Cellvibrio sp. PSBB006: one gene and its partner. The protein of the gene in region 1 binds, or shares a complex with, the protein of each later gene. Links are inferred from orthologs where the notes say so. Each region holds a gene or a part of one and is shown in the gene's direction. Other genes may lie near its edges.

Region 1 (15,185 bases):
AGGTATCCAGGCTTTCATCGTCTTCATTATTCATCCCCCTGTGCATCAGCACCAACATCGTCTTGTACTGTGGATTTAGCTTTTTCAAGCGACAGCAGTGTCATATCGTACAAACGGGCTTTCGCCAGTTTGGATTGCGCGGCGTAATAGCGCATACGTTCTTCATGTTTATCCAGCTCCACCTTGACGAGACCGCGCATGATGGTTTCAAAGCTTTGAACAAACTTTTCTGTTTCTGCCAGTTGCCGCTCAATTTCGCGGTGCTTTTCGGCAACCATTTTTTTGTAGTAAGCCGGTTGTTCGTAAGGTCTTTTGTAATCCCTGAACTTGGCCACCTTGCCATCCAGCAATTTCAATTCACGCTCAGTGGTTTCGATTAACGCCTTGAGGCGATCCTGGTCTTCTTCATTAAGCGCCAATGAATGCAAGCGTAATTCAGTATTCTGGTCAGAAAATTGTTCGTTTAATTCAGCACTCGTCTTAACCAGCTGTAACACCGAATCGTCAAAGTTTTTCTTTTTATTGGCGTTGTCGAGAATCAACAAATGCTCATTCGCCTGAATTGACCAGTACTTAAGGTTTTCTTCAATCGCGTAAAGATCTGCCAGCTCACGCAGGGTCTCGTGAAACGGATGGCTGGCCATCAGGTCAATCAGAAAGGGCGTGAGCTTCTGGTAGTCAACGGATGGACGCGTGCTATACCAATCACTGTCGTCCATCATGGCATCCAGATTTTTGATAAATTCGCGCGGCACGTCCTGCTTTTCAATAACCCGGCGCGCTTCCGCAATCATTTCAACACCCTCATGAAATTCTTTTTCGGCGATGAGATTACGTTTAAGCGCCTTGCGCGGAGCACCCTCTTGCTCATAGACGTGAGCCAATAACACCTTAGCTTCCTGCACTTCCGGTATGGCAATAGAACGCTCATTCAACAGCTCAAGCGCAGGAATAGCTTGCTGGTATTGTTTCAAATTGATAGCTGCCCAGGCGTAGGACAAGAGCGCACGATTGGAATACAGGCCGGTGGTGCGGATATCTTTCAGGTAAAGCCAGGCCTGCATTAAATTGCCGTGTTGCAAAGCCAATTCTGCCAGGCCATGCCGAGCGCGGTCAGACAATAAAGAAAGCTCTTCACTCACCCCCGCGTAATTCGTCACCGCTTCAAGATTAGCTACTGCGGATTCCAACTTGTTATCCTTCAATTGCAGGATAGCCATGTTGAATAATAAATAAGGGTAGTAAGGATTTTCTTTGGAGACTGCTTTGAATTTATTTTCAGTGTCACCGAGATGATTACCTTCGTGGTTCAACAAGGTAGCCAGGTAGTGGTAATCCGTATGCAGATCGTCAGGCATCTTGCCGCGAATTTGTGCCAGGGATTCACGCGCATTCTGCGCATCAGATTTACTGTAGAACAGCTTGGCCAGATAAAACCATGCGCGGTTTTTCACTTCTTCCGATGCAGAAGAATCCAGCAAGGTATCAAACATGCGTTTTGCTTCATCGGCCATGCCATATGACAGCATCATGCCGCCTTTCAGCACCTGCCCGCGCGGGCTCTTGGCCGTGGCATTATTGATGGCCTGCGCATATTCCTGCTCAATCAGGGCCGAAAAATAATCCTGCTGGAAATAATCAAACAAGATAACGCCATACTCCAGATCCGTCGTGGACTTGTTAACGGAGATAGCGGCAAAGACAGGCTGGGTTACCACAGACAACACTACAAACAACACCAGACACAACATCAACCTGGCCGCAGCGAAAAGCTGTTGCATCGGTCTGTTGACAAGAGTTACTACAACCTTATGTAACATGTGATTACCACTGTTTGATTCCAAAGACTGGTTCTTGTGTAACGCTGTCGTCACTGATGGCGACTTCCAGGTATTCCCCAGCCGGACCCTTCTCAAAATCAATGGTCGACGCGCGTTTGTACGCACGCCCATTTGGCCCTACACCGGTAAAAAATATCGTTGCCGTATGCTGACCTTCATTCAAATTCGTAATATAAAATTTGTGGATGCCGCCGCGAATCAACGCCTGGCGCTGCTTCTCGGAGTAGAGATGCGTAGCCACCAACTTGCCATCCAGCTTGAGTTTGATACTCTCCAACGAAAAGAACTGACCGGAACTCATGGAGACAAAAACGGAATATTTGGTGCTTGAAGGAAAGAGTAATTTTTCCTCCATCAGCCGCAAATCTTTATTAAGATCAATAACCTGCTGCTTCAACTGTTGAATATTTTTGGAAACCCGGTTTACCTCAATACTCGCATCCTGCGTGGCTGCGGAGTCATTCTCGCTCGTGGTATCGGTTTTTTTTCCTGCTGTGGTCGTGGTCCACTTGGGATCGGCAGGCTGCTCGGCAGCGAGCAGCGGCAGAGACATAAACAGCAACGCGGCCATCAGACAGCCCGTCGACATTCTTCTTACCAGATAGTTGTTGGCCATAAGTCGTATACCCATTTCATCCGCTACACACACCAGGGTTTGGCACCAAATATCCAATATACGAGATAAAACAGATCAGACCCGGAGATTTTTTTAAAACTCGAACGCCAGTCACACTTGGTGTTTTGATTTTATGAACTAATCACCAAAAACCTGGTCGCTGCGATTTCGCAGTTGACGAAAAAATAAACGCAGGAAAAATAAAATTCGTTGGAGGGAAAACGACAAAACCGGGATACGCATCGCCCTCAAAGTTTTAACCATATCAAACCACTTCTGTGATGCAGAACAACAAATACCAACATTGGAAGACACTTTACAGCAGCCGACAGACAGCAGGAAATATTTCGCGAATGCACTCCGCCAAACCTTATCAAATTGAAAAACCCATGGCGTAATTATGTGTCAATTCTGCGATCCAACTAACACCAACAGGTTGTTCATTCAGGTGCAAATTCAGGTATAGTTGTCGGCAACATTGGATTTGCATCCCGCTGCGACACAGCGCGGCCGAAGCTAACTCACTGCACATCCAACCTCTATTCCATCATTACCCGCGAGAAAAAGAAGATGTCACGCTCCTTTAAGATTCTGGCTTGTCTTTTGAGCTTGGGGACTGCCGCTCACACCTACGGCAACGACGACAATCAACCCGTCACGGTTATCGATCCAGACAAGAACATGCCAAACATCCAGGCTGCGGCCATTGATACCGAAAAATTTGAATTGGGTGCTTACGTTGGCCTTTTGTCGGTCGAAGACTTCAATACCAACCCGGTAACCGGCATCTCCTTTACCTACCATATCAACCGCAAATTTATTGCCCAGGCAAACTACGGTGTATCGACAGTCGGCAAAGCCGCGTTTGAAGAAGTAGCCGGCGGTAATTTTCTGGCCGACGGTGATTATGATTTTGAATACGTCAACCTGCTTGCCGGATACAACCTGCTGGACGGCCGCTCCTTCCTGGGCAAACGCCACAAATTTAACTCCGCCATCTACCTGTTAGCCGGCGTTGCCGACGTGAGCTTTGCCGCTAACGACAAAACCGGCATGGTGATTGGAGCTAGCTACCGCGCCGTTATAACCGACTGGATGACAATCAACCTGGACCTGCGCGACACCATCGTTGACCGGGAATTTTTGGGTGATAATAAAAAGACCAACAACACCGAAATGTTGATTGGTGTAAATGCGTTATTTTAGAAACTCGACGCTCGCACAATGCAAGTTTGGTATCAGGCACTAGGGTTCGAAACCCTCAAGTCATGGATGACTTGCGGGAGCTACAGGGATGATTCATTCACCACATCCCTGTGGTTCACCCTTCGGGCAGCTTCGCTGTGCAAATTGGCTGTCCTGCCAATTTGTTATGCGTTTTCGAACCCTAGTGCCTGATACCAAACGGATAACAAAGCACAAACCCACCACATCAAAACAAAAATTTCACACCAGAAGATATCTGCGCAGCACCCACAGTGCGTTTCTCATCAGACACCAACGTCGACCGGTAAATATAATCCCGGAAATCAAAGTGCAACCCAATACGACGGGTCAGCGCAACCTGATAACCAATCCCCACCGTATACGTCAGACTGGACTCCCCACCAAACTCCGTATCACCCACACCACCCACCACATAAAGGCTCGACAGATTCGCCTTAGGTGGCGAAGGGAAAAACTCCCCCTGAAACAAGTTATAACCAATCAATAAGTCGTAATGCTTAAATGTCCGGTCATCGCCATCAAACAATTTACCCTGATTGTTTTCATAGGACGAAGCCGATACATCCGTTTGCAGGTAATTGTACTGAATAAAAAAATCTTCCGACGCACGGAAGGTAGCACTGATACCCGGCACAAACTCGCTGCCAAAATCCTCAATATTGATGATGCCGGCAAAAACACCCAACTCAAACACTTCGTTATTGATGTCCGAGATATCAGTCGTTACCGACTCATCCGCAAAAACTGCCGGCGCAATGCACATAGCAGCAGCCAGGGTTGCAGCCTTCATCTTTAAAAGAACGAATTGAAACCTATTGTCCATGCTTCTAGACTCACATTGTTATCATCAGTGGAAACGGAGTAAGAGCGATACTCGCCCTTGAACAGAAAGTTTCTGCCCAGGTAGTAATTAAACCCCAGACCATAATGATTAAAGTCTGAGTCATCGATTTGCAGCGGCACCAGCTTGGGTTGCGAATCAATCTTCATCACACCGCGCCCAATCAATACCGTAGGAGATATACGCCAATCCGAGAAAGGCTCCACCACCAGATTCGCACCGTAGAAATCACCCTTGATATCCGTACCAAAAATTTTTCCCGCCTCCAGCTCAACACCCAGCCACCCCAACGGGCGGTAGCCAACCGTTGCACTGAACAATTCGCTGCTTTGCAATTCCCCACTGGAAAATTGCCCGGTATTAAAACCGGCACGCCAACTGTTCTTCAGGTAATCACCATAGCTGACGGTGGGTAGATCGGCAGGCTCGCCGGTGGTTTGGATCGTGCGGGAAATTTGTGCGGCCGTGGTCCAGCCGGTTTTGCCGTCCTGGGTGCGCACCTCATACCAGCCCGGGCGCCGGGTGATCACGTCAACCCGCTCTCCCTGCTCGATGACATAGAACACCGGATAACCGCGTCCCGGTCCACTGTGCATCTCAACATAGGGATCAATCACTTCAAGCCATAACGGTTCTTTAGCAGAGTCAGCAGAGTCCGCCAATGCTTGCGTTGCGCCCAGAACCCCAAAGGAAAGGCCCACTAACATCATTAACAATCGCATTCGAACTCCCTACTTTTATCTTTCATCAAGGGTGCTGAACCAGAAGCCCAAGGCTCCACGTAGCGGGGCATTCTACGCCATTATGCGCAGCGATTAATTTGCGGCAGGTAGCATTAATAAAACTTGTGATGGAACACTACTCATAATTGCGAACCGTACATCATCCAACGAATAGCGATGCCTCGCAAAAAACAGGCACATTTTCAACAAGCACATCGTAGGAAGGATACCGGTGAGGCGAGCAAACCTCACCGGACGGGATTTACCCTTGGGCGAGTAGACGCCGCAGATCAATGATGGCCGCGTTGGCGCGGGAGATATAAGAAGCCATAACCAGCGAGTGATTGGCGAGCATACCAAAGCCACTACCGTTCAAGACTATCGGGCTGAACAGCGTCTGTTGCGTCGCCTCCAGCTCGCGAATAATCTGTTGCACGCTGACCCGAGCGTTTTTCTTTTCCAGCACATCGGCAAAATCTATCTCCACCGCTTTAAGCATATGAATCAAGGCCCAGGCCGATCCGCGTGCTTCAAAAAACACATCATCCAATTCGTTCCAGGGCGTTTTTACGACGCCGTCATCGAATGAATGCGTTGCGGGAGCAACACCCGGCAGGTCAGTATTCAGGCGCTGCTGCCCAACGCTGGCACTCAGCCGCTGGGACAAATTACCCAAACGCGTCTCAACCGTTGATAACCAATAATTCAAATTATCCGCACGCGCAAAAAACTGCGCATCCTGTGGGTTATCGTCCGCCAGCCGCTGCAGGTAGCGACGCAGATAATCTGCCCCCTCCTGATATTGGGATTCCGATGCCGGAAATATCCAGCTCGCGTTATCAAAATTAAAACGCGGTTCAGCCAGGATCAGATCTTTGTCTTCGCGGGATTGGGACTGCGAACGACTGAAGGCTTCGCGCATGGCCTTGCTCATATCGCGCACCTGGATCAATACCCCGTATTCCCAGTTAGGCATATCGTCCAGCCATAAACCCGGCGGCATGATGTCATTGGAAAGATAACCGCCCGGTTTGTCCCAGAGCGTCTCGGCGACACGAATCAGGGTCGCCGTGGTAACTGTGCCGTTTACCAGTGTCTGTTGCTCACCGGCTAATTCCTGTTGTGCATTAGCGCGAACGTCAAACAGACCGGGGGACAAACTCCAGTAAATGCCAACGGCAACGGCAATCAGCAGATAAATCACCATTACAATCAGCGCCACCCGAAACCACAGACTGCTGCCGGCAATATCTTCCTGCGTATCGGAATACCCGTCGCGCGCCTTGCGTACACCACGCACCCATAAATTTTTAAACTTCGGTAATGCCATGGCTGTTAATCCTTAAAATCGCTTAATGATGATGTGCCTTATCAAAAATACTTTTCACCTTTGCTGTGGCGACCAGCTGTTTACCGTCAGCAAAGGTTAATAACAATTGTAGCTCCTCACCGGTTTGGATGCTGCGTTGCAGATCGAACAGCATGACATGGTAGGAACCAGAAGCAAAAGCCACGCTGGATTGCGCCGGAATCAGGATCTGTTCTTCGCGACGCATTTGCATCATCCCATCCTTGGTGGTGTGGCTGTGCAACTCTGCCCGCTGCGCCACATCGACTTCCACCGACACCAGACTGATGGGCTTATCCGACAGGTTGCGCAGGGTAAAGTATGCGGCGGTATTTTTGGTTCCGGGCACCGGGACGTTGATATAAGCCCCGTCCACGCGAACCTGCGTGGCGACCTTGACGAGAGCAGATTGAGTGCTGGCAACCTCGGCAGGAACAGTGGCCGGTTCAGGTTGACCAGCAAAAGCCGATCCGACCACAAAAAATAAGGTAAGAACAAAAATACGGTGCATGGTGTTGAGCATGGTATGACCCTTGGCAGTTGTTATGAATTATTGCAGGCGCGGTACAAATTTAATGCGCGGCTGCTGGGTGATCCTGATATCACCACGCAATAAAAAGCCCGGCACTGCATCGCGCATCTGTTGGTATATCCAACGCCCTTCGGCATCATTGCGCGCGTGAATCATAACCAGATCACCGCTTTCCCGCGCCACCTGCGCCAACTCACCCAGTTGCGCGATAACCTCCGGGCTTTTTGCCGATAGCGCCCTGGCATCAATCATGCGCTCGTCCGGCCCCGGCTTGTAGGGGGCGGGTGGTTTCTGGTTGGCAATCTCTTTGCGCAGAATGACTGCAAACTCTTCTACCAACGGGTTTTTCGGGTCCAGATCGCGGGCGTTTTTCAAATGTCCCTGTGCTTCAGCATAACGACTGCGCGCTGCTGCACTGCGGGCCAACTCCAGATAGCGCAGGGTAATCGCCTGCAAACCGGTTTTCGCTTCACTGTTGTCGGGGTCCATCAACAACACGGCGTGGTAGCGATCGTGGGCGTTGTCATTGAGCGGCATCAACAACTGGTTTTGACTTAACGCATACTCCGCATCTGCGAGCAAACGCTTGATGCTTTGCTCGCGGGTATTAACCGGCTTGGGTGCCGGGCGGGGCTCGGGAACGACAGCCGCCGGAGCCGGTTTTTTGGGTGCAGGCTTGGGAGATGTCTGGCAAGCCCCCAATACCGTGGATAACACACTGACAACAAATAACTGACACATCACTTTACGCATAAAACCGGGTTCTCTGATAAAGAAGTTCAACTACAGGCGCGTCATATGATACGAATCTATCAAAATTGCTTGAACAGAATGACAAACGGAGTAAAAAGTTGTGTGAACCAACACACCAAAGCCTGTCTAATCCGCTAGAATTTTCCAGGTGTCTTCTACCGCCACGGATCGCTTCATTCGGAATCGAACGGGGATCATGCAGAAATCAAACGGCGTCACTCAGAAATCAAACCGGGGCCTATACTACTAGGCCACAAGATTCATGACACCCCCGGCGACACATAGCCCGAATACTTACCCAACTCACAACAAGAAATCACCGACTATGCCTGCTCTCGTGACCTTGCCCCATCCTGCCCGCTTCCTGGCTTATCTTGCCCTGATGTTCAGCTGCCTGCTATTTGCGTCAACAAGCCAGGCTCAGGATATTTTTGACACCCCCAAACAAAGCGGCCTGGATACCAGCATTCTCGCTCCCGACGATGAATTTCTGTTAGTAACTGAAGCCTTTCAACTGCAAGCACATGTTGAAGATAACCAGCTTGTACTGGAGTGGGCCATTGCGCCGGCTTACTACTTATATGAAGAACGCTTCAAACTGAGTGCCAGCAATGGCATCGCCCTGACACCCCAATTCGGCACAGGCATCACCAAGTACGATGAGTTCTTCGCCAAAGACATGACCGTGTTTTACGACAAGGCGGTACTGACAGTCGACCTGCCACCCGATACAGCCCCCTTTAATTTGCAAGTGGAGTCCCAGGGGTGTGCTGACGCGGGTTTGTGCTATCCGCCCTATACAGACTACCTGCAGGTTGACCCGGGAAATAATCAGGTCGTGATCCTGCCACCGCCGGAAGATCCATTGCTTGTAGAAACCCCGCCAACTGCAACAACAGCAGAAGTGCCGGCGTCACTGATCAAGATCATGCTCTTCGCCATCCTCGGTGGCATCATCCTGAACCTGATGCCCTGTGTTTTTCCAGTATTGTCTATCAAGGTCATGAGCCTGGCACAGGCGGATCGCGACCGCCTGCCCCTGCACGGCTGGGTTTATACCGCTGGCATCGTGGTGTGTTTTGTGGCCTTCGCCGGCGCATTACTGTTGGCCAGAGCCGGCGGTGAAGCCATTGGATGGGGGTTTCAGTTGCAATCCCCGCTGCTGATCGCCGCTCTGACCTATCTGTTTTTTGTGATGGGGCTGAGCATGTCGGGGCTGATCAATATCGGCACCCGTTGGATGGGAGCCGGACAATCTCTGACCCAGAAATCCGGCCTGAGCGGTTCTTTTTTCACCGGCGTATTGGCCGCTGTTGTGGCCAGCCCCTGCACGGCGCCTTTTATGGGCGCCGCACTGGGATTTGCCTTAACCCAGCCCGCCATCGTTTGCCTCGCCATCTTTGCCGCCTTAGGGCTGGGCATGGCGCTACCCCTGTTATTACTGTGTTATATACCCGCCCTCGCCAATCGCTTACCAAAACCCGGCGTCTGGATGGAAAACCTGAAAGAATTTCTCGCATTTCCCCTCTACCTCACAGCGGTCTGGTTGCTGTGGGTATTGGGTCGTCAGGCGGGTGTCGATGCCAGCATGATCGTCGCCGCCGGCGCAGTAGCTATCGCATTTGGTTGCTGGCTGCTTAATCGCTCAGCTCAGGGTGCCTGGCAATGGTTACGCCGCGCCCTGATCGCTGCCGCCTGGATTGGCGCGCTTGTTTTGCCCTGGCAGATGATCGGGCAAGCCACCGAACCTTCACGTTGGCAGGCGTACTCACCGGAGCGCTTGCAGCAATTGCGCGCGTCGGGAACACCGGTATTCGTCAACCTCACCGCAGACTGGTGCCTGACCTGCCTCGCCAACGAGCGCTTGACCCTCCACACCGAAGAAGTAGAACAAGCGTTCGACGATTATCAGGTCGTCACCCTGAAAGGCGATTGGACCAATCGCGATCCGCAAATTACCGCCTTGTTAACCGAATATGGCCGCAGTGGCGTCCCTCTCTACTTGTGGTTTCCCGCTGAAACTAGCGGTAAAGCAGAGATTTTGCCGCAATTATTAACACCTGGGCGCCTGATTGAATCAATAAGTGGCCAGAAAACAGCTTTTAACAACTAAATCTACAATTTTGGCAGCCTTTTCCCGGAGCTTCGTGAAAAGTCTGCCAAACACCCCTGATCAGGGCTACAACGTGCCGGCTTCAGAGCTGAACGCGAAATAAAATGAACCTGGCAAATCCGCATTAGTAGCCTAACTTCCTTAAACTTGCCGCTATTTTCGGGCAATTACGCAAAATCTTTCCTGACCCGTGGACAGCCCGTTTTTTTTACGGCAAACTCGCCCCACTTCGCACTAAACACAAGCGGGTTTTTGCAGGTTCCGGTTTGATTTGCTCATAAACCGAACTAGTCTTAGCCAATAAGCTCAAATTCGACGAAGTTCGATGTAACACTGGTGCCATCGGCACACACGTTTGCCAGATACATATCAAGAACAGGATTAACCGAATCCATGGCTACCATTCTGGTACTTCACGGCCCCAACCTTAACCTGCTCGGATTGCGCGAGCCGGGGATTTACGGAGCGGCAACGCTGGATTCCATCAACCAGCAACTCTCCCAGTTGTGCCATGACGCAGGCCACCACCTCCTGACTCTGCAAAGCAATGCGGAATACGAGCTGATCGAACGCATCCACGATGCCCGTAAAGAAGGTGTGGATTTTATCCTGATCAATCCTGCGGCCTTTACCCACACGAGCGTTGCACTGCGCGATGCGCTCCTCGCCGTCGATATCCCATTTATTGAGGTACACCTATCGAATGTCCACAAACGTGAGGGATTCCGGCATCACTCTTACTTTTCCGATGTCGCCCAGGGCGTCATCTGCGGCTTCGGTGCAACCAGTTATGAACTGGCGTTGCGCGCGGCCTTTCAATTGCTAAAGCATTAACCCTATTTCACATACAACCCTTGTTCTAGAGAGGACTCTATGGATATTCGCAAAATTAAAAAATTGATCGAACTGCTGGAAGAATCCGATATCGGTGAGCTGGAGATCAAAGAAGGCGAAGAATCAGTACGTATCAGCCGTAACTACTCAGGTCAGCCGCAGTACATCGCAGCACCAATGCAAGCCGCTTATGCGCCGCAACCGGCCGCGCCCGCCGCTGCACCGGTTTCAGCACCCGCCGCTAACAATGATGCTCCCGCCAAGGCCTCATATGATGGCCATGTTGTGAAATCGCCCATGGTCGGCACCTTTTATCGTTCACCGAGCCCAGGCTCTCCAGCTTTTGCAGAAGTAGGTAAACACGTCAAAGTGGGCGATGTGATTTGTATTATCGAAGCCATGAAGATGATGAACCAGATCGAAGCCGACAAAGCCGGCGTAATTGAAGCCATTCTGGTTGGCGATGGTGAACCGGTCGAGTTTGACCAACCGCTCGTGACAATCGTTTAAGTTATAGAAAGCCAACGAACACGCCGTCGGCGCTGTTTATACGAACGAGCTTAAGGAACTGGTTATGTTTGAAAAAGTTCTTATCGCCAACCGCGGCGAAATTGCGCTGCGTATTCTGCGCGCCTGCAAAGAGATGGGCATCAAAACTGTCGCCGTCCATTCACAGGTAGACCGCAATTTAAAACACGTACGCCTGGCAGACGAATCTGTCTGTATTGGCCCCAATCCTTCACCCAAAAGTTATCTCAATATTCCGGCGATCATCAGCGCCATGGAGATTACCGACGCTGTAGCGGTGCATCCCGGCTATGGATTTCTGGCCGAAAATGCGGATTTTGCTGAGCAAGTGCAAAAAAGTGGTTTTGTGTTTATCGGTCCCGATCCTGACGTTATTCGTATGATGGGCGACAAGGTAGAAGCCATTAAGGCCATGAAGAAAGCCGGTGTACCCACCGTGCCAGGCTCCGACGGGCCGCTGCCAGCAGATAACGCCGAACAATGTCTGGAGATCGGCCGACGTATCGGTTATCCGGTGATCATCAAGGCAGCTGCCGGTGGTGGCGGTCGCGGCATGCGCGTCGTACACACAGAAGCAGCCCTGATGAACTCTATCCATGTTACCCAGGGTGAAGCCAAAGCTGCTTTTGGCGATGGCACCGTGTACATGGAAAAATTCCTGCAAAATCCGCGTCACGTCGAAGTCCAGATCCTGTCCGATGGCCAAGGCAATGCCATTCACCTGGGTGATCGTGACTGCTCTTTGCAACGCCGCCACCAAAAAGTATTGGAAGAGGCACCGGCTCCCGGAATCCCTGAAGATGTACGCCAGGCTACTTACGCATCCTGTGTAAAAGCGTGTGTGGACATTGGGTATCGCGGGGCAGGTACTTTCGAATTCCTGTATGAAGACGGCCGTTTTTACTTCATCGAGATGAACACCCGTATTCAGGTAGAACACCCGGTATCCGAAATGGTGACCGGCATCGACTTGATCAAAGAACAGATTCGCGTTTGTGCGGGTGAAAAACTGTCGATCAAGCAATCCGATATCGTGATTCGCGGCCATTCCTTTGAATGTCGTATCAATGCGGAAGACCCCAAAACCTTTATGCCCTGCCCCGGCCTGGTTAAAAACTACCATGCCCCCGGCGGCTTGGGCGTTCGGGTTGACTCTCATCTTTACAGTGGTTACACCGTTCCGCCCAACTACGATTCCATGATCGCCAAGGTCATCACCTACGGTGAAACCCGCGAGATTGCCCTGAACCGTATGCGCAACGCTCTGGACGAAACCATTGTTGATGGCATTCGCACCAATATCCCCCTGCAACAAATGCTGGTGCGCGATACGGAATTCCGCAAAGGTGGTGTCAACATCCATTACCTTGAGAAGAAACTCGCCAATTAACATCCCGACCGGTCACCCGTCATGGGTGACCGGCCTCTCCCCGATTCGAGATCCCCATGCCCTGGTTACAACTCAAGGTCAAAGCCACCCGCCCCCAAACTGAAAAACTCGAAGATGCGTTACTGGCCAGCGGTGCGGTTTCGGTCACCCTGCAAGATGCCGCCGATCAACCGATTTTCGAACCCGCATTAGGCGAGACACCGCTGTGGGACGATATCAGTGTTACCGGGCTCTATTCAGCAGACATCGATACCGTCAAGGCGACGCTGCAAGCGCAAAAAATTTTTGGTGGTGAGTTACCTGAACATAAATGGGAATTACTGGAAGACAAGGACTGGGAACGGGAATGGATGAAAAATTACCATGCGATCCGTTGCGGTGAACGTCTGTGGATTTGCCCCAGCTGGCAGCAACCGCCTGAGCCGGACAAGATCAACCTGATGCTCGACCCCGGCCTCGCCTTCGGTACCGGCACCCACCCCACCACCTTTATGTGCCTGCAGTGGATTGACCAACAGGATCTCACCGATCTGCATATTGTGGATTACGGTTGCGGCTCCGGCATCCTCGGTGTTGCAGCCCTATTGATGGGCGCCAGGCAGGTCATCGGTGTCGATATCGATCCACAAGCGTTATTGGCCACCACCGAAAACGCCAAACGCAATAACCTGCCGGCCGATGCCATGCCCGTGTACCTGCCACCGCGCTGCCCAACAGTGCAAGCCGATGTAGTCTTGGCTAATATCCTGGCCGGCCCATTGGCGGAATTGGCCGCGAATCTTAACGCACTGACCAAACCCGGCGGCAAGATTTGCTTGTCTGGCATCCTGGGTGTGCAAGCCGAGAGTGTGATGGCCGCTTATGCACCCTGGTTCGATTTCGATCCGGTGACCAGCCTGGACGAATGGGTGCGATTGACAGCGATCAAAACCCGCTCATAATTCGCTTCCGCTGTTGGCGAGCGCGGTAATGCGTGATACTTAGGTAATGCGCGATACTTAACAGTCCTGCGAGGAAAAATTTACCGCGCTGGCGCCAGGAGCTACACTGATTCCACACTGCAACTTGTCGATAAAAATCAGGACAAACACCTGCCTATGAGCAACATGGTTACCCGCTGCCCCAAATGCGCCACCTCATTTCGCATCACCAGCGCGCAATTGCAGTCCGCCAAGGGCGCCGTGCGTTGTGGCTCCTGTCTGCACATCTTCAAGGCGCAGGACTATCTGGTAAGCGGTAGTACGGCAAATGCAGCCAAACCGGTAGATGCGCCGAAGGTATCACCGACAAAACCTGCTTCCCCCAAGCCAACAGAAAGTACAGCGACCAGGCGAGAGCCCCCTAAACCGACTATACCGTCTGCGCCAGTGCCAAAGGCAGCAATACCCAGGCCCACTGAAAAATCTGCAAGTACGACGCCTGCAACGAGCAATAAAGTCGCATCAACCCAAACAGCGGCGACTAAACCGCCACAACCACCCGCAAAGCCCGGCGACCAGAAACTGGCATTCAGTCAGGATGAAATCAATCGCGAATTGGCCCTGAGTGGGGACGATGATTTTCTTATCAGCGATGACATGGATGAGCCGGATCAACCCAAGCAAACTGATTATGAGTTTGACGGCTTTCTGGATATTGAGAAGTTGCCCAAGCAAAGCGCCTCACTCTTCGACCGCGAAATTCGCCTTAAGGAACCGGAAAAAGATGATGTCGACCCGGACGAAGCCTGGGCGATGGAGCTGCTTGATGAAGCTGACGATGAAATGCGTAGCTCATCCAATGAATTGCGCAGCAAAAATGATAAAAGAAATGATGAGGACGAAGCATTCAGCGCTCACGAGCGATTGAGCGACGTCGACCAATACAATGGCGAACCGGAAGAGGATGAGCAGGAAGAGGCGAAACCGCGAAGCACTTCTTTTACCCCCCATTCTTCTCCCGCCTATAAAGGCCCGGTATTCAACATCGTTGCAGAGAAAGACGACGCGCAGCATGAAGATGCGGAAGAAATCCACGCCCAGCCTTACAACGAGAATCAGCTTTACCAACAGGCAATGAGCGACAACGGCAAGGATGACTCCCGCCTGCGCGCCTTCGATACTTCGCGCGCCGCGCTCTTGATGAACATCATGCCCGAGCCGGTCGAGATGACCACCCGCTATGATCGGCAACGTTCAGCCAAGCGCCTGTGGGGCGGATTATCCCTGCTGCTGGTGCTAATCCTGTTTATACAAATCGCCTGGTTGCAGTTCGATAATCTGAACCGCACCGAACCCTATCGCAGTTTTTATGCAAGTGTATGCTCGGTCGTCGGCTGTAAGCTGCCGGCACTGGTAGATCGCAGCAAAATCCGCGCGTACAACCTGGTGGTACGCAACCATCCCAAACTGGAAAATGCCCTGATTGTGGATGCCATCCTGTTGAACAACGCCAGTTTCCA
Region 2 (14,978 bases), 3.5 Mb from region 1 along the record:
TTTTAAATCCACCTCCGGGTAATCCCGCTGAAATTGATCAAAATAATGCCAATGGGTGGTGGCCGGCTTGCCGTCCAATAAACCGGCCTCTGCGAGAAAGCAACAGCCTGTCCCCACAGCGCTGATCAGTGCCCCGTTCTGATATTGCTCGCGCAGCCATTCAAGCAGGTACCCGTTGCGCCGGATAAGCGGGCGCGGGTTCCGCCAAAGCCCTGGCAGGTAGATGATGTCATTATGTGTGGCCTGCTCCAGTGAGCAATCAGGCTGCCAGCTAAAGCCGGAGCGTGTGGTGACTGCCTCGGCATACATCGCTGCCGTACGCAGCTTCAAACGTGGCTCCATGAAGCGTCGTCCCTCACGGGAGGCACTTTCAGCCGCTAATAACATCTCCATCGGAAGGGTACTGCTGGTAGCCAGCATGTTCTCGCACAGTAGAAAGGTAATCTGTGTTGCCGGAGCGATGGATTGATTCATAAAGAAGCATCTCTTGGTGTGGCCAAATTAGCATAGATATTGGCTGAATCAACAATAACACTTGTCATGTATTGTTAATACACTTTGCTCCATTCTGGCGTTTAATCGATTGCTGTTCGGAGTTTCTGTATGTCTCGCCCATCCCCATCACGTTTATCTGTCATCGTCGGTTTCGGTGGTTTTAATGCTGCCGGTCGAGCTTCGGCGCATCATGCCTATCGGCGCATGATTATTGAGAGTCTACCGATTAAGGAGCGCCAGGAAACCATCGCGGGTTTGGCTGTGATGATGGGCTTGATTGATGTGGATGAGTCACAGTACATCCGTATTGAAAATGATCAGCCCCTGACGTTGGATGAGATTGAATCGGAGTTTGGGGCGGCAGTACTCGATGGCACTTTGATTCGCCGCATTGAAAAAACATTCTTTGATGTGGACGCCGCGCATTGGCAAAAGAGTGCGGTCCTGAGTAGCGGTTCGCAACCGCTGGTGTTTGAAATGAGCCGACGCGATCTTCCGGAGCCGGTTCCTCAACATTGGGAAGTCGAGGAGCTGGAAGCGGGCCGCGTCAAGGTTACTCTTGCGGACAATTTGACCGTCAAGCTGGATAGCTACCGCGATATGCCGGTGAAGTCTGCGGGTCAGCTACCGCGCGGATTTGATCCTGGTGCTCTTTACAATTCCCATTTTCACCCTCGCGCGTTGCAATTGGCTGTCATTGGCGCCTCTGATGCGGTGCGCTCTGTCGGCATTGACTGGCTCACGATAGCAAATGCAGTCAAGCCAGATGAAATAGGTGTATACGCCAGTAACGTGATGAGCCAAATGGATGAAAACGGCTTCGGTGGGTTATTGCAGTCCCGTTTGAAAGGGGGGCGCGTCAGTACCAAGCAATGTCCGCTCGGCTTGAGCAGTATGCCGGCTGACTTCGTCAATGCGTACATTCTGGGTAGCGTGGGGCATACCGGGGCGATAGCCGGTGCCTGTGCCTCTTTTTTATATAACCTTCGTGCTGCCGTGGAAGACATTGCCAGTGGTAAGTGCCGGGTGGCGATTGTGGGTAATGCGGAAGCACCGATTACCCCCGAAATTATCGATGGTTATGCCACCATGGGTGCGCTTGCCAGTGAGGAGAAGCTGAAAAAGCTCGATGGCGCTGATGCAACTGATCCGCGTCGCACGAGCCGCCCTTTTGGTGATAATTGCGGGTTTACTATTGCCGAAGCCAGTCAATACGTTGTCCTGATGGATGATGCCCTTGCCCTTGAATTGGGTGCTGATATCCATGGCGCGGTCAGTGACGTTTTTATTAATGCAGACGGTTTCAAAAAATCTATCTCAGCTCCCGGGCCAGGCAATTACATCACCATGGCAAAAGCGGTTGCCGCCGCGCGGGCTATCGTGGGTGACGAAGCTATTCGCCAGCGCTCTATGGTCCAGGCACATGGCTCCAGCACGCCACAAAATCGAGTCACCGAGTCGCAAATTTTTGATCAGGTGGCCAAGGTATTCGATATCAAGCAGTGGCCGGTATCGGCGGTGAAGGCCTATGTGGGTCACTCTCTCTCGCCAGCCAGTGGGGAGCAGCTTATTACGTCCCTGGGAATCTTTAAGTACGGCATGGTGCCGGGAATCAAAACGGTTGATAAGGTGGCAGATGATGTATTTGCTGAGCGGCTACAGTTTCCCCTGCAAGATCTGGATCGCCGCGATCAACCCCTCGATGTCATCTTTCTGAACTCCAAGGGCTTTGGTGGCAACAACGCAACGGCTGGCGTGATCGCCCCTCAGGTTGTAGAAAAAATGTTGTCTCGCCGCTACGGTGCTGAACGTATGGACAAATACTTCCAGCAGCGGGAACAAACGCGGGCCGCTGTAGAGGCTTATGATGCCGCAGCGCTAAAAGGCCATTTCCAGACAATCTACCACTTCGGCGAAGGGCTAATTGACGAGAGCCAGATTGACATGGATAACACGTCTGTGACTCTGCCAGGCTTTGCCCGACCCATTGATCTCGCCTTCACGAATCGCTTTGACGATATGGTTTGAGGCTGAATTGGTTTATTGAATCTGCGGACAGCGTATGGGTTGTTCGCAGCTATTCTTCAGGCTATACAAACCTGATCCTTTCCCTTAGAATACCGCGCCTTTCGCTGCACTCACGTGCGCGTAACTATTTTTTTAACCAGGGTACCGCCTTGATCGGTACTGAATTTTTCTAAACAGGAAGAAAACCTCAATGGTAACTATTCGTCTGTCTCGCGGCGGTTCCAAAGCGCGTCCGTTTTATCACCTGACTGTCACTAACAGCCGTAGCGCCCGTAATGGTCGTTTTATTGAGCGCGTGGGCTTCTTTAACCCCGTTGCCCGTGGTCAGGAAGAGCGTCTGCGTGTTAACACCGAGCGTCTCGAACACTGGGTTAGCCAAGGTGCACAAATGAGCGAGCGCGTAGCGCAATTGATCAAAGACAGTAAAAAGGCCGCCTAAGCAGCCTGCGCCTGATGAGTACCGCTACATTGGATCTGGTAAATATTGGGCGTATTACGGCGTTATACGGTGTGAAGGGCTGGTTAAAGATCCACTCTTACACCGAAAATGCTGATGATGTGTTCGCGTATAACCCGTGGTGGCTGAAAACAGCGCATGGTGTGAAGCAGGTCGAAGTCGATGAAGCTCGACCTCACGGTAAGGGGTTTGTAGCGCATATCAAAGGTATTGATGATCGCGAGCAGGCGGCATTGTTCACCAGCGTCGATATCGCGGTGGAGCGCCACCTGCTGCCGGAGCTTGATGAAGGTGAATACTACTGGAATCAACTGGAAGGCCTGGCGGTTATTACCACCTTTGGTGATTCGCCTCAGCGACTGGGCCGTGTAATCAAGTTAATGGAAACCGGTGCGAATGATGTCATTGTCGTTGGGCCGGATGACCAGAGTATCGATCAGCGCGAGCGATTGATCCCTTATGTGCCTGGGCAGTTTGTCCTCGCGGTTGATTTGACAGCGGGGGAAATGCGGGTAGATTGGGACCCGGAATTCTAGAGCGAGCGAACAGAGGGCAGTTTGGTGCATTCAGAGCAGCAACCTTCTACCTCGACACCTGACTCGATAAATGGGAAGCATTCAGCCGAGGCGATGGTGGTGACTCCATTAAAAGTTGCGGTCATAACGCTCTTTCCCGAGATGTTTGAAGCCATAACCCGGAGCGGTATTACTGCTCGGGCGGTAAAGCAGGATCTGATTTCAATCAGATGTTGGAATCCCCGGGAATTTACCTCGGATCGCCATAGTACGGTGGATGATCGCCCTTACGGTGGCGGCCCGGGAATGGTGATGATGGTGCAGCCTTTGCGCGATGCGATCCAGGCTGCAAAAAGCTGGGCCGGGGAAGCGGCGAGGGTTATTTACCTGTCACCTCAGGGCAGGCCTCTTGATCAGAAAGGTGTGGTTGAGCTGTCGCGTTACACCAACATGATTCTGGTTGCCGGGCGCTACGAAGGAATTGATGAGCGCTTGATTCAGACGATGGTGGATGAAGAATGGTCCATCGGTGATTATGTGGTCAGCGGTGGTGAGTTGCCGGCTATGGTATTGATTGATGCGGTGACCCGCTTGATACCTGGTGCGTTAAATCACGCTCAATCGGCTGAGCAGGATTCTTTTACCGAAGGCTTACTGGACTGTCCGCACTACACGCGTCCAGAAGTATATGAAGATATGCGGGTTCCGGATGTATTGTTATCCGGCAATCACGAACAGATTCGGCGCTGGCGCCTTAAACAGGCGCTGGGGCGAACCTGGCTTAAACGGCCAGATTTATTGCAAGTAATAACATTAACCGAGGAACAGCAGGTGCTGTTGACGGACTTTCGTCGAGACCTTGAAAACGACAAACTCTAGCTGTGAAGCTACAGACTCTCAGGAGCAAAACCATGAGTAGCAAAAACCCAATTATCCAGGCACTGGAAAACGAACAACTGAAAAAAGAAGTCACCGAATTTTCACCGGGTGATACCGTTGTTGTTCAAGTAAAGGTTATCGAAGGTAACCGTGAGCGTTTGCAGGCATTTGAAGGTGTTGTTATTGCCAAGCGCAATCGCGGCCTGAACTCTGCTTTCACCGTGCGTAAAATTTCCCACGGTGTAGGCGTTGAGCGGACGTTCCAAACCCACAGCCCACAAGTAGAGAGCGTTGCTCTGAAGCGTCGTGGTGATGTGCGTCAAGCCAAGTTGTACTACTTGCGTGACCTCACCGGTAAAGCGGCTCGTATTAAAGAGAAGCTGGTGTAATAAATCGGATAAAGTATCTTCCGATAACAAAAAGGCCGGAGCGGGAAACTGCTCCGGCCTTTTTGTTCTTAGGGCAGGTTGAATTTATACGGTTGTTGTTTGTCCTATCTGCTGGCAATAATAGCGGGTAGATATTCCCTGAGCGCAATTGCCACTGGTTGATTAAGGCCCAGCATGCTGTCAAATGAAGATTCTTTGCTGCTTGAGCACTATCTGGACGCAGTCTGGATGGAAAAGGGCTTAAGTCAAAATACATTGGAATCTTATCGCGCCGATCTGTCGGCGTTTGCACAATGGTTGAATAAAAATGAAATGGGGCTTCTGAGTGTAGACTCGCAAAGCCTTTTACATTATCTGGCGTATCGCCACGAACAAAAAATTTCCAGCCGCTCCACAGCCAGATTTTTGTCTTGTGTGCGTGGCTTTTATCGTTACCAACTTCGTGAAGGAACTGTTAAGGAAAATCCCCTGGCGTTGGTGGAGAACCCCAAGCTACCGCGTGCGTTGCCGAAGTCCTTGACTGAAGCTGATGTTGAGAGTTTGTTGGCCGCGCCCACACTGGATGATCCGATCGGGCTGCGTGATCGCACCATGTTAGAGGTGTTATACGCTTGTGGTTTGCGGGTTACCGAGTTGGTTAGTTTGCAGATGTCCCAAGTCAATCTGCGTCAGAATGTGTTGAGGGTAATGGGTAAGGGGAGCAAGGAGCGATTGATTCCCATGGGGGAGGAAGCGTCTGCCTGGTTGACGCGCTATTTGCGTGAAGCGAGACCTATGTTGTTGCATAATTGCCCGGATGAGATAGTCTTCCCCAGTACGCGTGCTCAGCCGATGACTCGCCAGACCTTCTGGCATCGCATCAAGTATTGGGCGCAGGTTGCAGGTATTGATAAACCCTTGTCGCCGCATACCCTGCGTCATGCTTTTGCCACGCATCTTCTGAATCATGGTGCAGATCTACGGGTTGTGCAGTTATTACTGGGGCACAGCGATTTGTCGACTACCCAGATATACACCCATGTGGCGCGTACCCGGATGAAAGCTCAGCATGCCGAGCACCATCCCCGAGGTTAACAATAAACTAGACGTTACAATTGGCAAAATTTTGAAATTTCTTAGCCGCAATTAGGACATGATTATGATTAAAAGAACGATTATCGGCCTGTTGAGTGCCGGGGCTTTATTGTCAGTCCCCGTGTTATCCATGGCTGAAGAGGCCAGTGGTGCGGGTATGCTTTCGCGTAAGTCGCCCGAGAAAATTATCAGCGAGCGCTTGAAACAAGCGCGCCCCGAAATTCAATTTGGTGAGCCCCGTCCAGCACCTATCGATGGCTTGTATCAGGTGCAGGTTACCGGCGGCCCAACACTGTATGTCACTCCCGATGGCGATAAATTTATTGCTGGTGAAATCTTCTCCATTGATGCAAACGGCTTCTCCCGTTTTGAAGATCCCTACGTGGTAGAGGAACGCAAACGTTTGCTGTCCAAGATTGACCCCAAAGATACGATTATCTTCAAGCCCAAGGAGAAGACCAAGGCTGTGGTCTATGTCTTCACCGATATCGATTGCGGTTATTGCCGGCTGCTTCACAAGCAAATCCATGCCTACGACGATCAGGGTCAGAAAAAGCCTGGGTACAATGACCTGGGTATCGAGATTCGTTATCTGGCATACCCGCGCGCAGGCGTTCCGAGCGCTTCAGCAGATAAGTTGGTGACTGCCTGGTGCTCCAAAGATCAACAGGCTGCTCTGACGGCCCTGAAAAATGACCAGCAGGTTCCGCCCGCCAAATGCGACAAAAACCCTGTGGCAGAGGATTTCAAATTGGGTGGCCAGATCGGTGTCAACGGTACCCCGGCGGTATGGTTTCCCGATGGTCGGTTGATGCCGGGATACATGCCTCCGGAGCAAATGGCCCAGGCGTTGGGTATTTAATTAATTCCATTCTGCAAGCTGCTCCCGCTTTGCCATCAGGCGAAGCGGGAGATTTCCATTGGCTGATTGACACTCTCGATACAGCTCAGTAAGGTTGCCGTCTTTTGCTCAGTTGAGCGCTTTTCTGTTCAATTTCTATTCGCAGGGGACACCATCTTGAAACCGGTCAAAATAGGTATCTGCGGTCTTGGGACCGTAGGCAGTGGCACCGTTAATGTATTGACGCGCAATGGGCGCGTTATTAATGCCAGAGCCGGTTGTGATATTACGATTGCCCAGATTGCCGCTCGCCGCGACAACCCCAACTGCGATACCGCTTCGTTTAATGTAACCCGCGATATCTTCGCGGTCGCTGACAACCCTGAGGTCGACATTCTGGTCGAACTGATCGGCGGAACAACGGTAGCAAAGGATCTGGTGCTGCGAGCGATTGCCAATGGCAAGCACGTGATTACCGCCAACAAAGCGCTAATTGCCCATCACGGTAACGAAATCTTTGCTGCGGCCAACGCCAAGGGTGTCACTGTTGCATTTGAGGCTGCGGTGGCCGGTGGTATTCCGATTATCAAAGCGATTCGTGAAGGTTTGTCAGCCAACAAGATCGAGTGGCTGGCGGGTATCATCAATGGTACCGGCAACTTTATTCTGACTGAGATGCGTGATAAAGGCCGGGCATTTGAGGATGTCTTAAAAGAAGCTCAGGCGTTAGGTTATGCAGAAGCCGATCCCACCTTCGATGTGGAGGGCATTGATGCCGCGCATAAGCTGGTGATTCTGGCCTCGCTGGCATTTGGGATTCCGCTGCAATTCGATAAAGTTTTCACCGAAGGTATCACGCGCGTATCGCCACAAGATGTGACCTATGCGGAAGAGTTGGGCTACCGAATCAAGCATCTGGGTATTGCTCGCCGCAGCCCGAATGGGATTGAGTTGCGTGTGCACCCGACGTTAATCCCTGAAAAACGTTTGATCGCAAATGTTAACGGGGTTATGAACGCTATTGTGGTCAAGGGTGATGCGGTTGGCCCGACGCTATACTACGGTGCTGGTGCTGGTGCTGAGCCTACGGCTTCGGCAGTAATTGCTGATATCGTTGATGTTGCACGAACGTTAACTGCAGATCCTGAGCACCGTGTGCCATATCTCGGCTTTCAGCAGGAAAACCTGCGTGATAAAGCGATACTGCCCATTGAAGAGGTGGAAACAGCGTATTACTTGCGCATGTCGGCACTCGACAAGCCGGGTGTTTTATCGAAGGTTGCGCAAATTCTCAGTGACTCCGGCATCAGTATCGAAGCGTTGATTCAGAAAGAAGCCAAAGATGACGAAGAAACCGTACCGCTGATTTTATTGACCAATCGTGCGCTGGAAAAACATATTGTGGCGGCGATCACCACGATTGAAACACTGGATTCAATCACCGCACCGGTTACGCGTATTCGTATGGAATCGTTGAAATAAATTATCAATCTTTTTAGCACAGGTTATTAGCGTGAAATATATCAGCACTCGCGGTCAGGCACCGGCACTGACATTTGAAGAAGTGGTTCTTACTGGTCTGGCGCCCGATGGTGGTCTTTACGTTCCTGAAAGCCTGCCGACATTTTCTGCCGAGGAAATTGCGTCCTGGTCCGGCCTTTCTTATCAGGAGTTGGCATTCAAGGTAATTAATCCTTTTGTCGCGGGTGCATTGTCGGATGATGAACTGAAGCGCATCATCGCCTCGTCTTATAACGTGTTTCGTCACGATGCCATCGCACCTTTGGTGCAAACCGGCCACAACGAATGGGTGCTGGAGTTGTTTCAAGGGCCAACGCTGGCTTTTAAGGATTTTGCGCTGCAATTTCTCGGTCATTTGCTAGATCATTTGCTGAAGAAGCGTAACCAGAAAGTCGTCGTGATGGGCGCGACATCTGGTGATACCGGATCAGCGGCAATTGAAGGCTGCCGCCGCTGCGACAACATCGATATCTTTATCTTGCATCCGCACAATCGCGTCTCTAACGTGCAACGTCGGCAGATGACCACAGTGTTGGAAACTAACGTTCACAACATTGCCCTCGAAGGTAATTTTGATGATTGCCAGAACATGGTGAAAGCCAGCTTCGGTAATCAGTCTTTCTTACCTGAGGGGCGCCAGTTGGTGGCTGTCAACTCGATTAACTGGGCGCGTATCATGGCCCAAATCGTTTATTATTTTTACGCTGCCGTGGCCTTGGGCGCACCGCATCGTCCGGTGTCTTTCTCAGTGCCGACGGGAAATTTCGGCGATATCTTTGCCGGTTATCTCGCCAAACGTATGGGATTACCCATTGATCAATTGGTGATTGCGACCAACAGTAATGACATCCTGCATCGTTGTATCAGTAGCAATGATCACAGCAAACATCAGCTGCAACATACCCTGTCGCCGAGCATGGACATCATGGTATCGAGCAACTTCGAGCGCATGCTGTTTGATTTGTACGACCGTGATGGCAACGCCATTCGCCAATTAATGGATAATTTCAAATCCGGTGAGATGTCGCTGAGCGAAACGGCTCTGGGGCGGGCTCGCGAGTTATTCAGCAGTTACCGCGTGAGTGATGACACAACCATCAAGGTGATCAGTGAAGTATTCGATCACTGCGAGTATCTGCTAGATCCACACACGGCAATCGGTGTTGAAGCGGCCCGACAAACCCGTCGCCGTCAGGATATTCCTATGGTGTGTCTGGCAACTGCTCACCCGGCCAAATTTCCGGAAGCGGTGCGTAAAGCAGGGCAGGCGGCCGATCCGCAATTGCCGCATCATATGGCTGATCTGTTTGAACGCGAGGAGCGTTATACGGTATTGCCACAGAATCTGGAAAAAGTGCAGCAATTTATGGCTGAGAATTTGCGTCGCTGATTCTGATTGCTGCTCAACCTGTGAACGCTGCTTTGGGCCACTGAAGCAGCGTTTTGTTTTTTATTGTTAGCGGATTTTTTCATGCAAAAAGTGATTCGCCGTCGCGACCCCATCGTATCAGCTGGCTTGAACAACCAACTGCCTGCACTGTTGCAGCGGGTTTACTGTGCGCGTGGTGTCAAACAGGATGAAGAGTTACAACACCACTTGACACTGTTGCAAAAACCCAGTTTCAAGGGGTTGTCCGAGGCGGTTAATTTATTGGCTGATGCTGTGGTGGCGCAGGCAAAAATTATGATCGTGGGTGACTTTGATGCGGACGGTGCAACCAGTTGCGCTCTGGCTGTACTTGCATTGCGCGCTATGGGTTTGCCTTCAGTCGATTTTCTGGTGCCGAATCGGTTTGAGTACGGATATGGATTAACACCGGAAATTGTCACCGTCGCTGCGGCTCAGCAGCCAGACCTCATCATCACCGTTGATAATGGTATCTCCAGTATTGAAGGCGTCCAGGCAGCGCGCGAGCTGGGCATCGCGGTTATCGTAACTGATCACCATTTGCCGGGCAGCGAATTACCCGACGCCGATGCGATCGTGAATCCCAATCAACCGGGTTGTCCATTTCCCAGTAAAAATCTTGCTGGTGTCGGTGTTATTTTTTATGTCATGAACGCGTTACGCGCGGAACTTCGTCAACTTGGCTGGTTTGCCGAGAGCGGCATTCCTGAACCGAACATGGCCAGCTTCCTCGATCTGGTTGCTCTGGGGACAGTGGCAGATGTGGTGCCGCTCGATCACAACAATCGCATTCTGGTTGCGCAAGGGCTACAGCGTATGCGTGCCGGTGTTGCGCGTCCCGGCATCCTGGCGCTACTTGAAGTTGCTGGTCGGACCCCACACAAGCTTGTGGCTGGCGACCTGGGTTTTATTGTTGGTCCACGCTTGAATGCAGCGGGGCGATTGGATGATATGTCGCTCGGCATTCAGTGTTTGTTATGCGACAGTCCATCCCTTGCTCGGGAAATGGCGTTGTCACTGGATGAATTGAACCGTGACCGCAAAGCGATTGAAAGTGGCATGCAACAAGAAGCGTTACACATGTTGCAAAAGATATTGGTGGACGATGCAGACTCTCTTCCCTGGGGATTATGCTTATTCGATGAAAATTGGCACCAAGGTGTGATTGGTATTCTGGCTTCGCGAATTAAAGATCGCTACCACCGTCCGGTTATTGTGTTTGCCGATGCCGGTGAAGGACAAATTAAAGGTTCTGCTCGTTCAATCCCCGGTTTACATATTCGCGATGCATTAGATGCAGTTGCTGCGCATCACCCCGGGTTGTTAAAAAAATTCGGTGGTCACGCCATGGCGGCGGGAATGAGTTTGGCGCGGGAAGATTTTGCAGCCTTTGCCCAGGCTTTTGATGAAGAAGTGCATCGGCAATTAACGGAAGACGATTTGAAAGCGGTTCTGGTCAGCGATGGTGAACTAACACCGGAGGATTTTAACCTGGTCATCGCTGCGCAGCTGCGCGACGCCGGGCCTTGGGGGCAGCATTTCCCGGAACCTTTATTCGATGGAGAATTCTTTTTGGTGCAACAGCGCATTGTGGGAGAGAAACACTTAAAGATGGTGCTATCCCATGATGCCGCCGGAAAACAATTACTGGACGCCATTGCATTTAATGTTGATGTGCAACAGTGGCCCAATGCAGCGGCGAAGCGTGTGCGATTGGCCTATCGTTTGGATATCAATGAATTTCGCGGTAAGCAAAGCGTCCAGTTAATGGTGGAATATCTGGAGCTCTGCTAGTCCTGGTTTTTTAACAGAGGCTCAAGCCCGACCCACACATTATCGAGCATGGCTGGCTGCGCTTCGGCGGTTGGATGAATGCCGTCGCGCTGCATCAAATCCCGATCAACGGCGACGCCCTCAAGAAAAAAAGGCACGTAAGCCAGTTCATATTTTTTGGCTAGCTGCGTATAAACCTGATGGAAGCGTTCGGTGTAGCGCTGGCCATAATTGGGTGGTATTTGCATGCCCAGCAATAGGACTTGCGCGCCGGCATCCTGGCTTTTCTGGATAATGGAATCCAGTTGTTGTTGCATGATATTCAAAGGGTGACCGCGCAGGCCGTCGTTGCCACCCAGCTCCAGGATAACCAGCGCGGGCGTATGTTCTTTCAGCAATGCGGGTAAACGTGCAAGTCCGCCGCCGCTGGTTTCGCCGCTGACGCTGGCATTCACAACCTGATAAGGATGATTCTCTGCCACGCGTTCGGCCAGTAAGCTCACCCAGCTCTCTTCCAACTCAATGCCATAGCCCGCGCTTAAACTGTCGCCCAATACCAGAATGCGAGCTTTTTCATCGGCGGACAACAAGGGACTGATGGTTAATAACACAATCAGTAACAACGGGCGGAATGGATTTGCATTGCGCATAAGTAAATCCTGCATTAATCAAATTTTAAAGTGTTCGCTTGATGATAGAGATGATGACATAGATTACCGTAAAGAATTGTCAACTGTTTTGACTCTACTGATGTTAGTTAAGACTATTCTTTGTAAAGCAACTATTTTTTACCCTAAGGACTTTTTATGACCCCAGCCGTCATGGTTGAAGCAAAATCGATTGATAAGACCGTCACAACCTTTGAAGGTGCCTTGACGATTTTAAATCAGGTTTCACTCAGTGTGGTTGCGGGTGAGAGTGTGGCCATTGTCGGCGCATCCGGCTCAGGTAAGTCGACCTTACTTGGTATCCTGGCCGGTCTCGATTTACCTACCAGTGGAGAAGTGATACTTAATGGTCACATCCTCACAGCGTTGGATGAAGAGGGGAGGGCAAAGGTTCGCGCGGAAAATATTGGATTTATTTTTCAATCGTTTCAGTTGCTACCCGGTTTGACAGCGGTAGAAAACGTCGTTCTTCCTCTGGAATTACACGGCGTAAAACAGGCGCGCGCATTAGCGGTGGATTTTTTGAATCGCGTAGGATTGGGTCAACGCTTGCATCATTATCCGCAACAACTTTCCGGTGGTGAACAGCAGCGTGTGGCCATTGCGCGCGCCTTTGCCAGTCAGCCGAGAATTTTATTTGCTGACGAACCGACCGGTAACCTGGATAGCACGACGGGTGCGCGTATTATTGATTTGTTATTTGAATTGAATCGCGAGCAGGGCACCACATTAATTTTAATTACCCACGAAGATCGCTTGGCGGCGCGTTGTCAGCGGCGAATTGAATTGGCCTCGGGCGAAATTATCGCTGTCTGATAAATGAAAGGATAAATTATGTTGGCGTTGCGATTGTTGTGGCGTAATTGGCGCAGTGGTGAAGTCAAGTTATTGGCTGCCGCATTAATGTTGGCTGTGGCGGTTGTCAGTGGTATTGCCATCTTTACGGATCGCCTTGAGCGTACACTGGTGCAAGAAAGCAATATGCTGCTGGGTGCAGATTTAATTGTGCGCGGCTCCCAACCACACAACCCGGATTGGTCGGCATTGGCAGCGGAAGACGGCATAGAGCAAACGACGGCCGTGCTATTTTCGTCCATGGTGTATGCTGGCGACCACATGCACCTCGCTTCAGTAAAAGCAGTAACCGATGGGTATCCCCTGCGTGGGCAACTCGATATCAGTACTATTCCTTTCGCCAGTCAAGCTAAAGACATTCAAACAGCAGAGGGCGTCCCCGCTCCAGGAGAAGTGTGGGTGGATTCTCGTTTGTTGCCCTTGTTGCATATTGAATTAGGCGATTCTCTGGCGGTTGGTGAATACGAGTTGGTGGTAACCCAAGTCATCATCCGTGAGCCGGACAGTGCAAGCCCCTTTAGTTTTATGGGCGCGCGCGTCTTGATGAATATGGCTGACCTTGAGCGCACCCAGGTCGTCCAGCCGGGCAGTCGTGTGCAGTACCAATGGCTATTGGCCGCTAACAATAATGCGCTCGACTCTTTTGCCGAGTGGCTGGAGCCGCAACTGAGCAAGCATGAGCGTTTGGTGGATGTGGAATCCGGCCAGCGCGGACTTGGCCGTACCCTGGAAACCGGCAGGAGTTTTTTGTTGTTGGCCGCCGTGATCGGTGTTTTGCTGGCTGGCGTCGCTATTGCGTTAGCTGCGCGACAATTTTCGTCGCGTCATGTTGATCAGGTAGCGCTGATGAAAAGTTTTGGTGTCAGTGCTCAACGGATTCGCCAACTTTATTTTGTTCAGCTATTGCTGCTGGCGGTAGTGGCATCCATGGCCGGCTTATTGGTAGGTGAATTGATTCAGCGAATAGTAGCGGCAAGTTTGCAGCAGGTTTATCAGATAGCTTTGGGAACAGCGAGTATTTATCCCTACGTCATCAGTTTTGCCACCGGTCTTATCTGTTTGATCTTTTTCGCCTTGCCCTCGTTATGGTTTTTACCCGGTGTGCCACCATTAAAAATACTGCGGCGGGAATTGGGCGTGAACACCCTCCATTTGTGGATTCAAGTGGCATTGGCTTTTTCAGCAATATTGTTATTGATTATTTTATTCAGCCAGGATTTTGCATTAGCCCTGAGTGTGATTGGGGCACTGTCCGGGGTGCTGGTTATTACCGCCGGGATGGCTCTGGGCTTGTTGAAACTCAGCCGGCACATTGCTACCAATACCGGTAGCATATGGCGTTTGGCGCTGGCCAATCTGCAACGCCGCCGCGAACAAACTTTGGTGCAAATTGTTGTCTTTGCCACGGCCATTATGCTGCTGTTGACCCTGACCATTGTGCGCACCTCATTGATTGATGAATGGCAATTACAATTGCCCGAGGATGCACCCAATCACTTTCTGGTCAACATTCCTCCTCACGATGTTGAAGCCGTACAGCAAATGCTGGATGAAAAGCAACTTGAGCGCGAGCAGCTTTATCCCATGGTACGTGGTCGGTTGACCGCCATTAATGGAACTGAGCCGACAGAAGCACAGCGCTCTGCTAACGGCGTATTTAATCGGGAAGCTAACTTGACCTGGACCGATACCCTCGCAGGGGATAATGAAATTGTCGCCGGCCAGTGGTGGGATAAGTGGCAAAGCAGTGCAGAGGGTTTGCCCGGTGTGTCTGTTGAAATAGAGTTGGCGGAAGAGGCGGGATTATCCATCGGCGACAAGCTGACTTTTTCTCTCGGCGGGCTGATCCTTGAAGCACAAATCGCCAGCTTCCGCAGCCTGGATTGGCGTTCGATGAAGCCTAACTTCTTTTTTATCTTTGAACCCGGTGCACTGGATAATTACTCACCGACGTATATCACCAGTTTGTATTTGCCGCTGGAGCAGAAGTCTTTTATCAATGATTTATTGCGTCGTTATCCAACGATGCTGGTCATCGAATTGGATCGCATCATTGATCAAATCCGCACCATCGT

The links.
Region 2: the proteins of CBR65_RS20670 (region 1) and CBR65_RS05930 are in contact, whole or in part, in a crystal structure (PDB 1JZD), measured with the Escherichia coli proteins. The link is inferred for Cellvibrio sp. PSBB006 from one-to-one orthologs.

What each region holds. Positions count from the first base shown.
Region 1 is NZ_CP021382.1:4,952,573-4,967,757, reverse strand. Bases 7,647-10,599 are described here. They hold CBR65_RS20670 (protein-disulfide reductase DsbD), read left to right. Parts: upstream 7,647-8,205; coding sequence 8,206-9,993; downstream 9,994-10,599. Other genes in these bases: aroQ (type II 3-dehydroquinate dehydratase), read left to right, coding at 10,387-10,599; CBR65_RS20675 (M48 family metallopeptidase), read right to left, coding at 7,647-7,880. Outside these bases: CBR65_RS20715 (tetratricopeptide repeat protein), read right to left, coding at 1-27; CBR65_RS20710 (lipopolysaccharide assembly protein LapB), read right to left, coding at 27-1,820; CBR65_RS20705 (AraC family transcriptional regulator), read right to left, coding at 1,825-2,472; CBR65_RS20700 (outer membrane beta-barrel domain-containing protein), read left to right, coding at 3,028-3,663; CBR65_RS20695 (outer membrane beta-barrel domain-containing protein), read right to left, coding at 3,890-4,474; CBR65_RS20690 (SH3 domain-containing protein), read right to left, coding at 4,477-5,247; CBR65_RS20685 (DUF2333 family protein), read right to left, coding at 5,510-6,577; CBR65_RS20680 (copper chaperone PCu(A)C), read right to left, coding at 6,600-7,118; more of CBR65_RS20675, read right to left, coding at 7,146-7,646; more of aroQ, read left to right, coding at 10,600-10,827; accB (acetyl-CoA carboxylase biotin carboxyl carrier protein), read left to right, coding at 10,867-11,337; accC (acetyl-CoA carboxylase biotin carboxylase subunit), read left to right, coding at 11,402-12,745; prmA (50S ribosomal protein L11 methyltransferase), read left to right, coding at 12,802-13,686; CBR65_RS20645 (DUF3426 domain-containing protein), read left to right, coding at 13,843-15,185. UniProt on the Escherichia coli protein: Required to facilitate the formation of correct disulfide bonds in some periplasmic proteins and for the assembly of the periplasmic c-type cytochromes.
Region 2 is NZ_CP021382.1:1,413,199-1,428,176, reverse strand. What follows is about bases 5,055-7,800. They hold CBR65_RS05930 (DsbC family protein), read left to right. Parts: upstream 5,055-5,901; coding sequence 5,902-6,699; downstream 6,700-7,800. Other genes in these bases: CBR65_RS05925 (homoserine dehydrogenase), read left to right, coding at 6,856-7,800; xerD (site-specific tyrosine recombinase XerD), read left to right, coding at 5,055-5,837. In the rest of the region: CBR65_RS05965 (GlxA family transcriptional regulator), read right to left, coding at 1-474; CBR65_RS05960 (beta-ketoacyl synthase), read left to right, coding at 604-2,523; rpsP (30S ribosomal protein S16), read left to right, coding at 2,714-2,962; ribosome maturation factor RimM, read left to right, coding at 2,977-3,516; tRNA (guanosine(37)-N1)-methyltransferase TrmD, read left to right, coding at 3,616-4,374; rplS (50S ribosomal protein L19), read left to right, coding at 4,407-4,763; more of xerD, read left to right, coding at 4,938-5,054; more of CBR65_RS05925, read left to right, coding at 7,801-8,160; thrC (threonine synthase), read left to right, coding at 8,192-9,589; single-stranded-DNA-specific exonuclease RecJ, read left to right, coding at 9,671-11,401; CBR65_RS05910 (arylesterase), read right to left, coding at 11,398-12,030; CBR65_RS05905 (ABC transporter ATP-binding protein), read left to right, coding at 12,187-12,864; CBR65_RS05900 (ABC transporter permease), read left to right, coding at 12,883-14,978. UniProt on the Escherichia coli protein: Acts as a disulfide isomerase, interacting with incorrectly folded proteins to correct non-native disulfide bonds.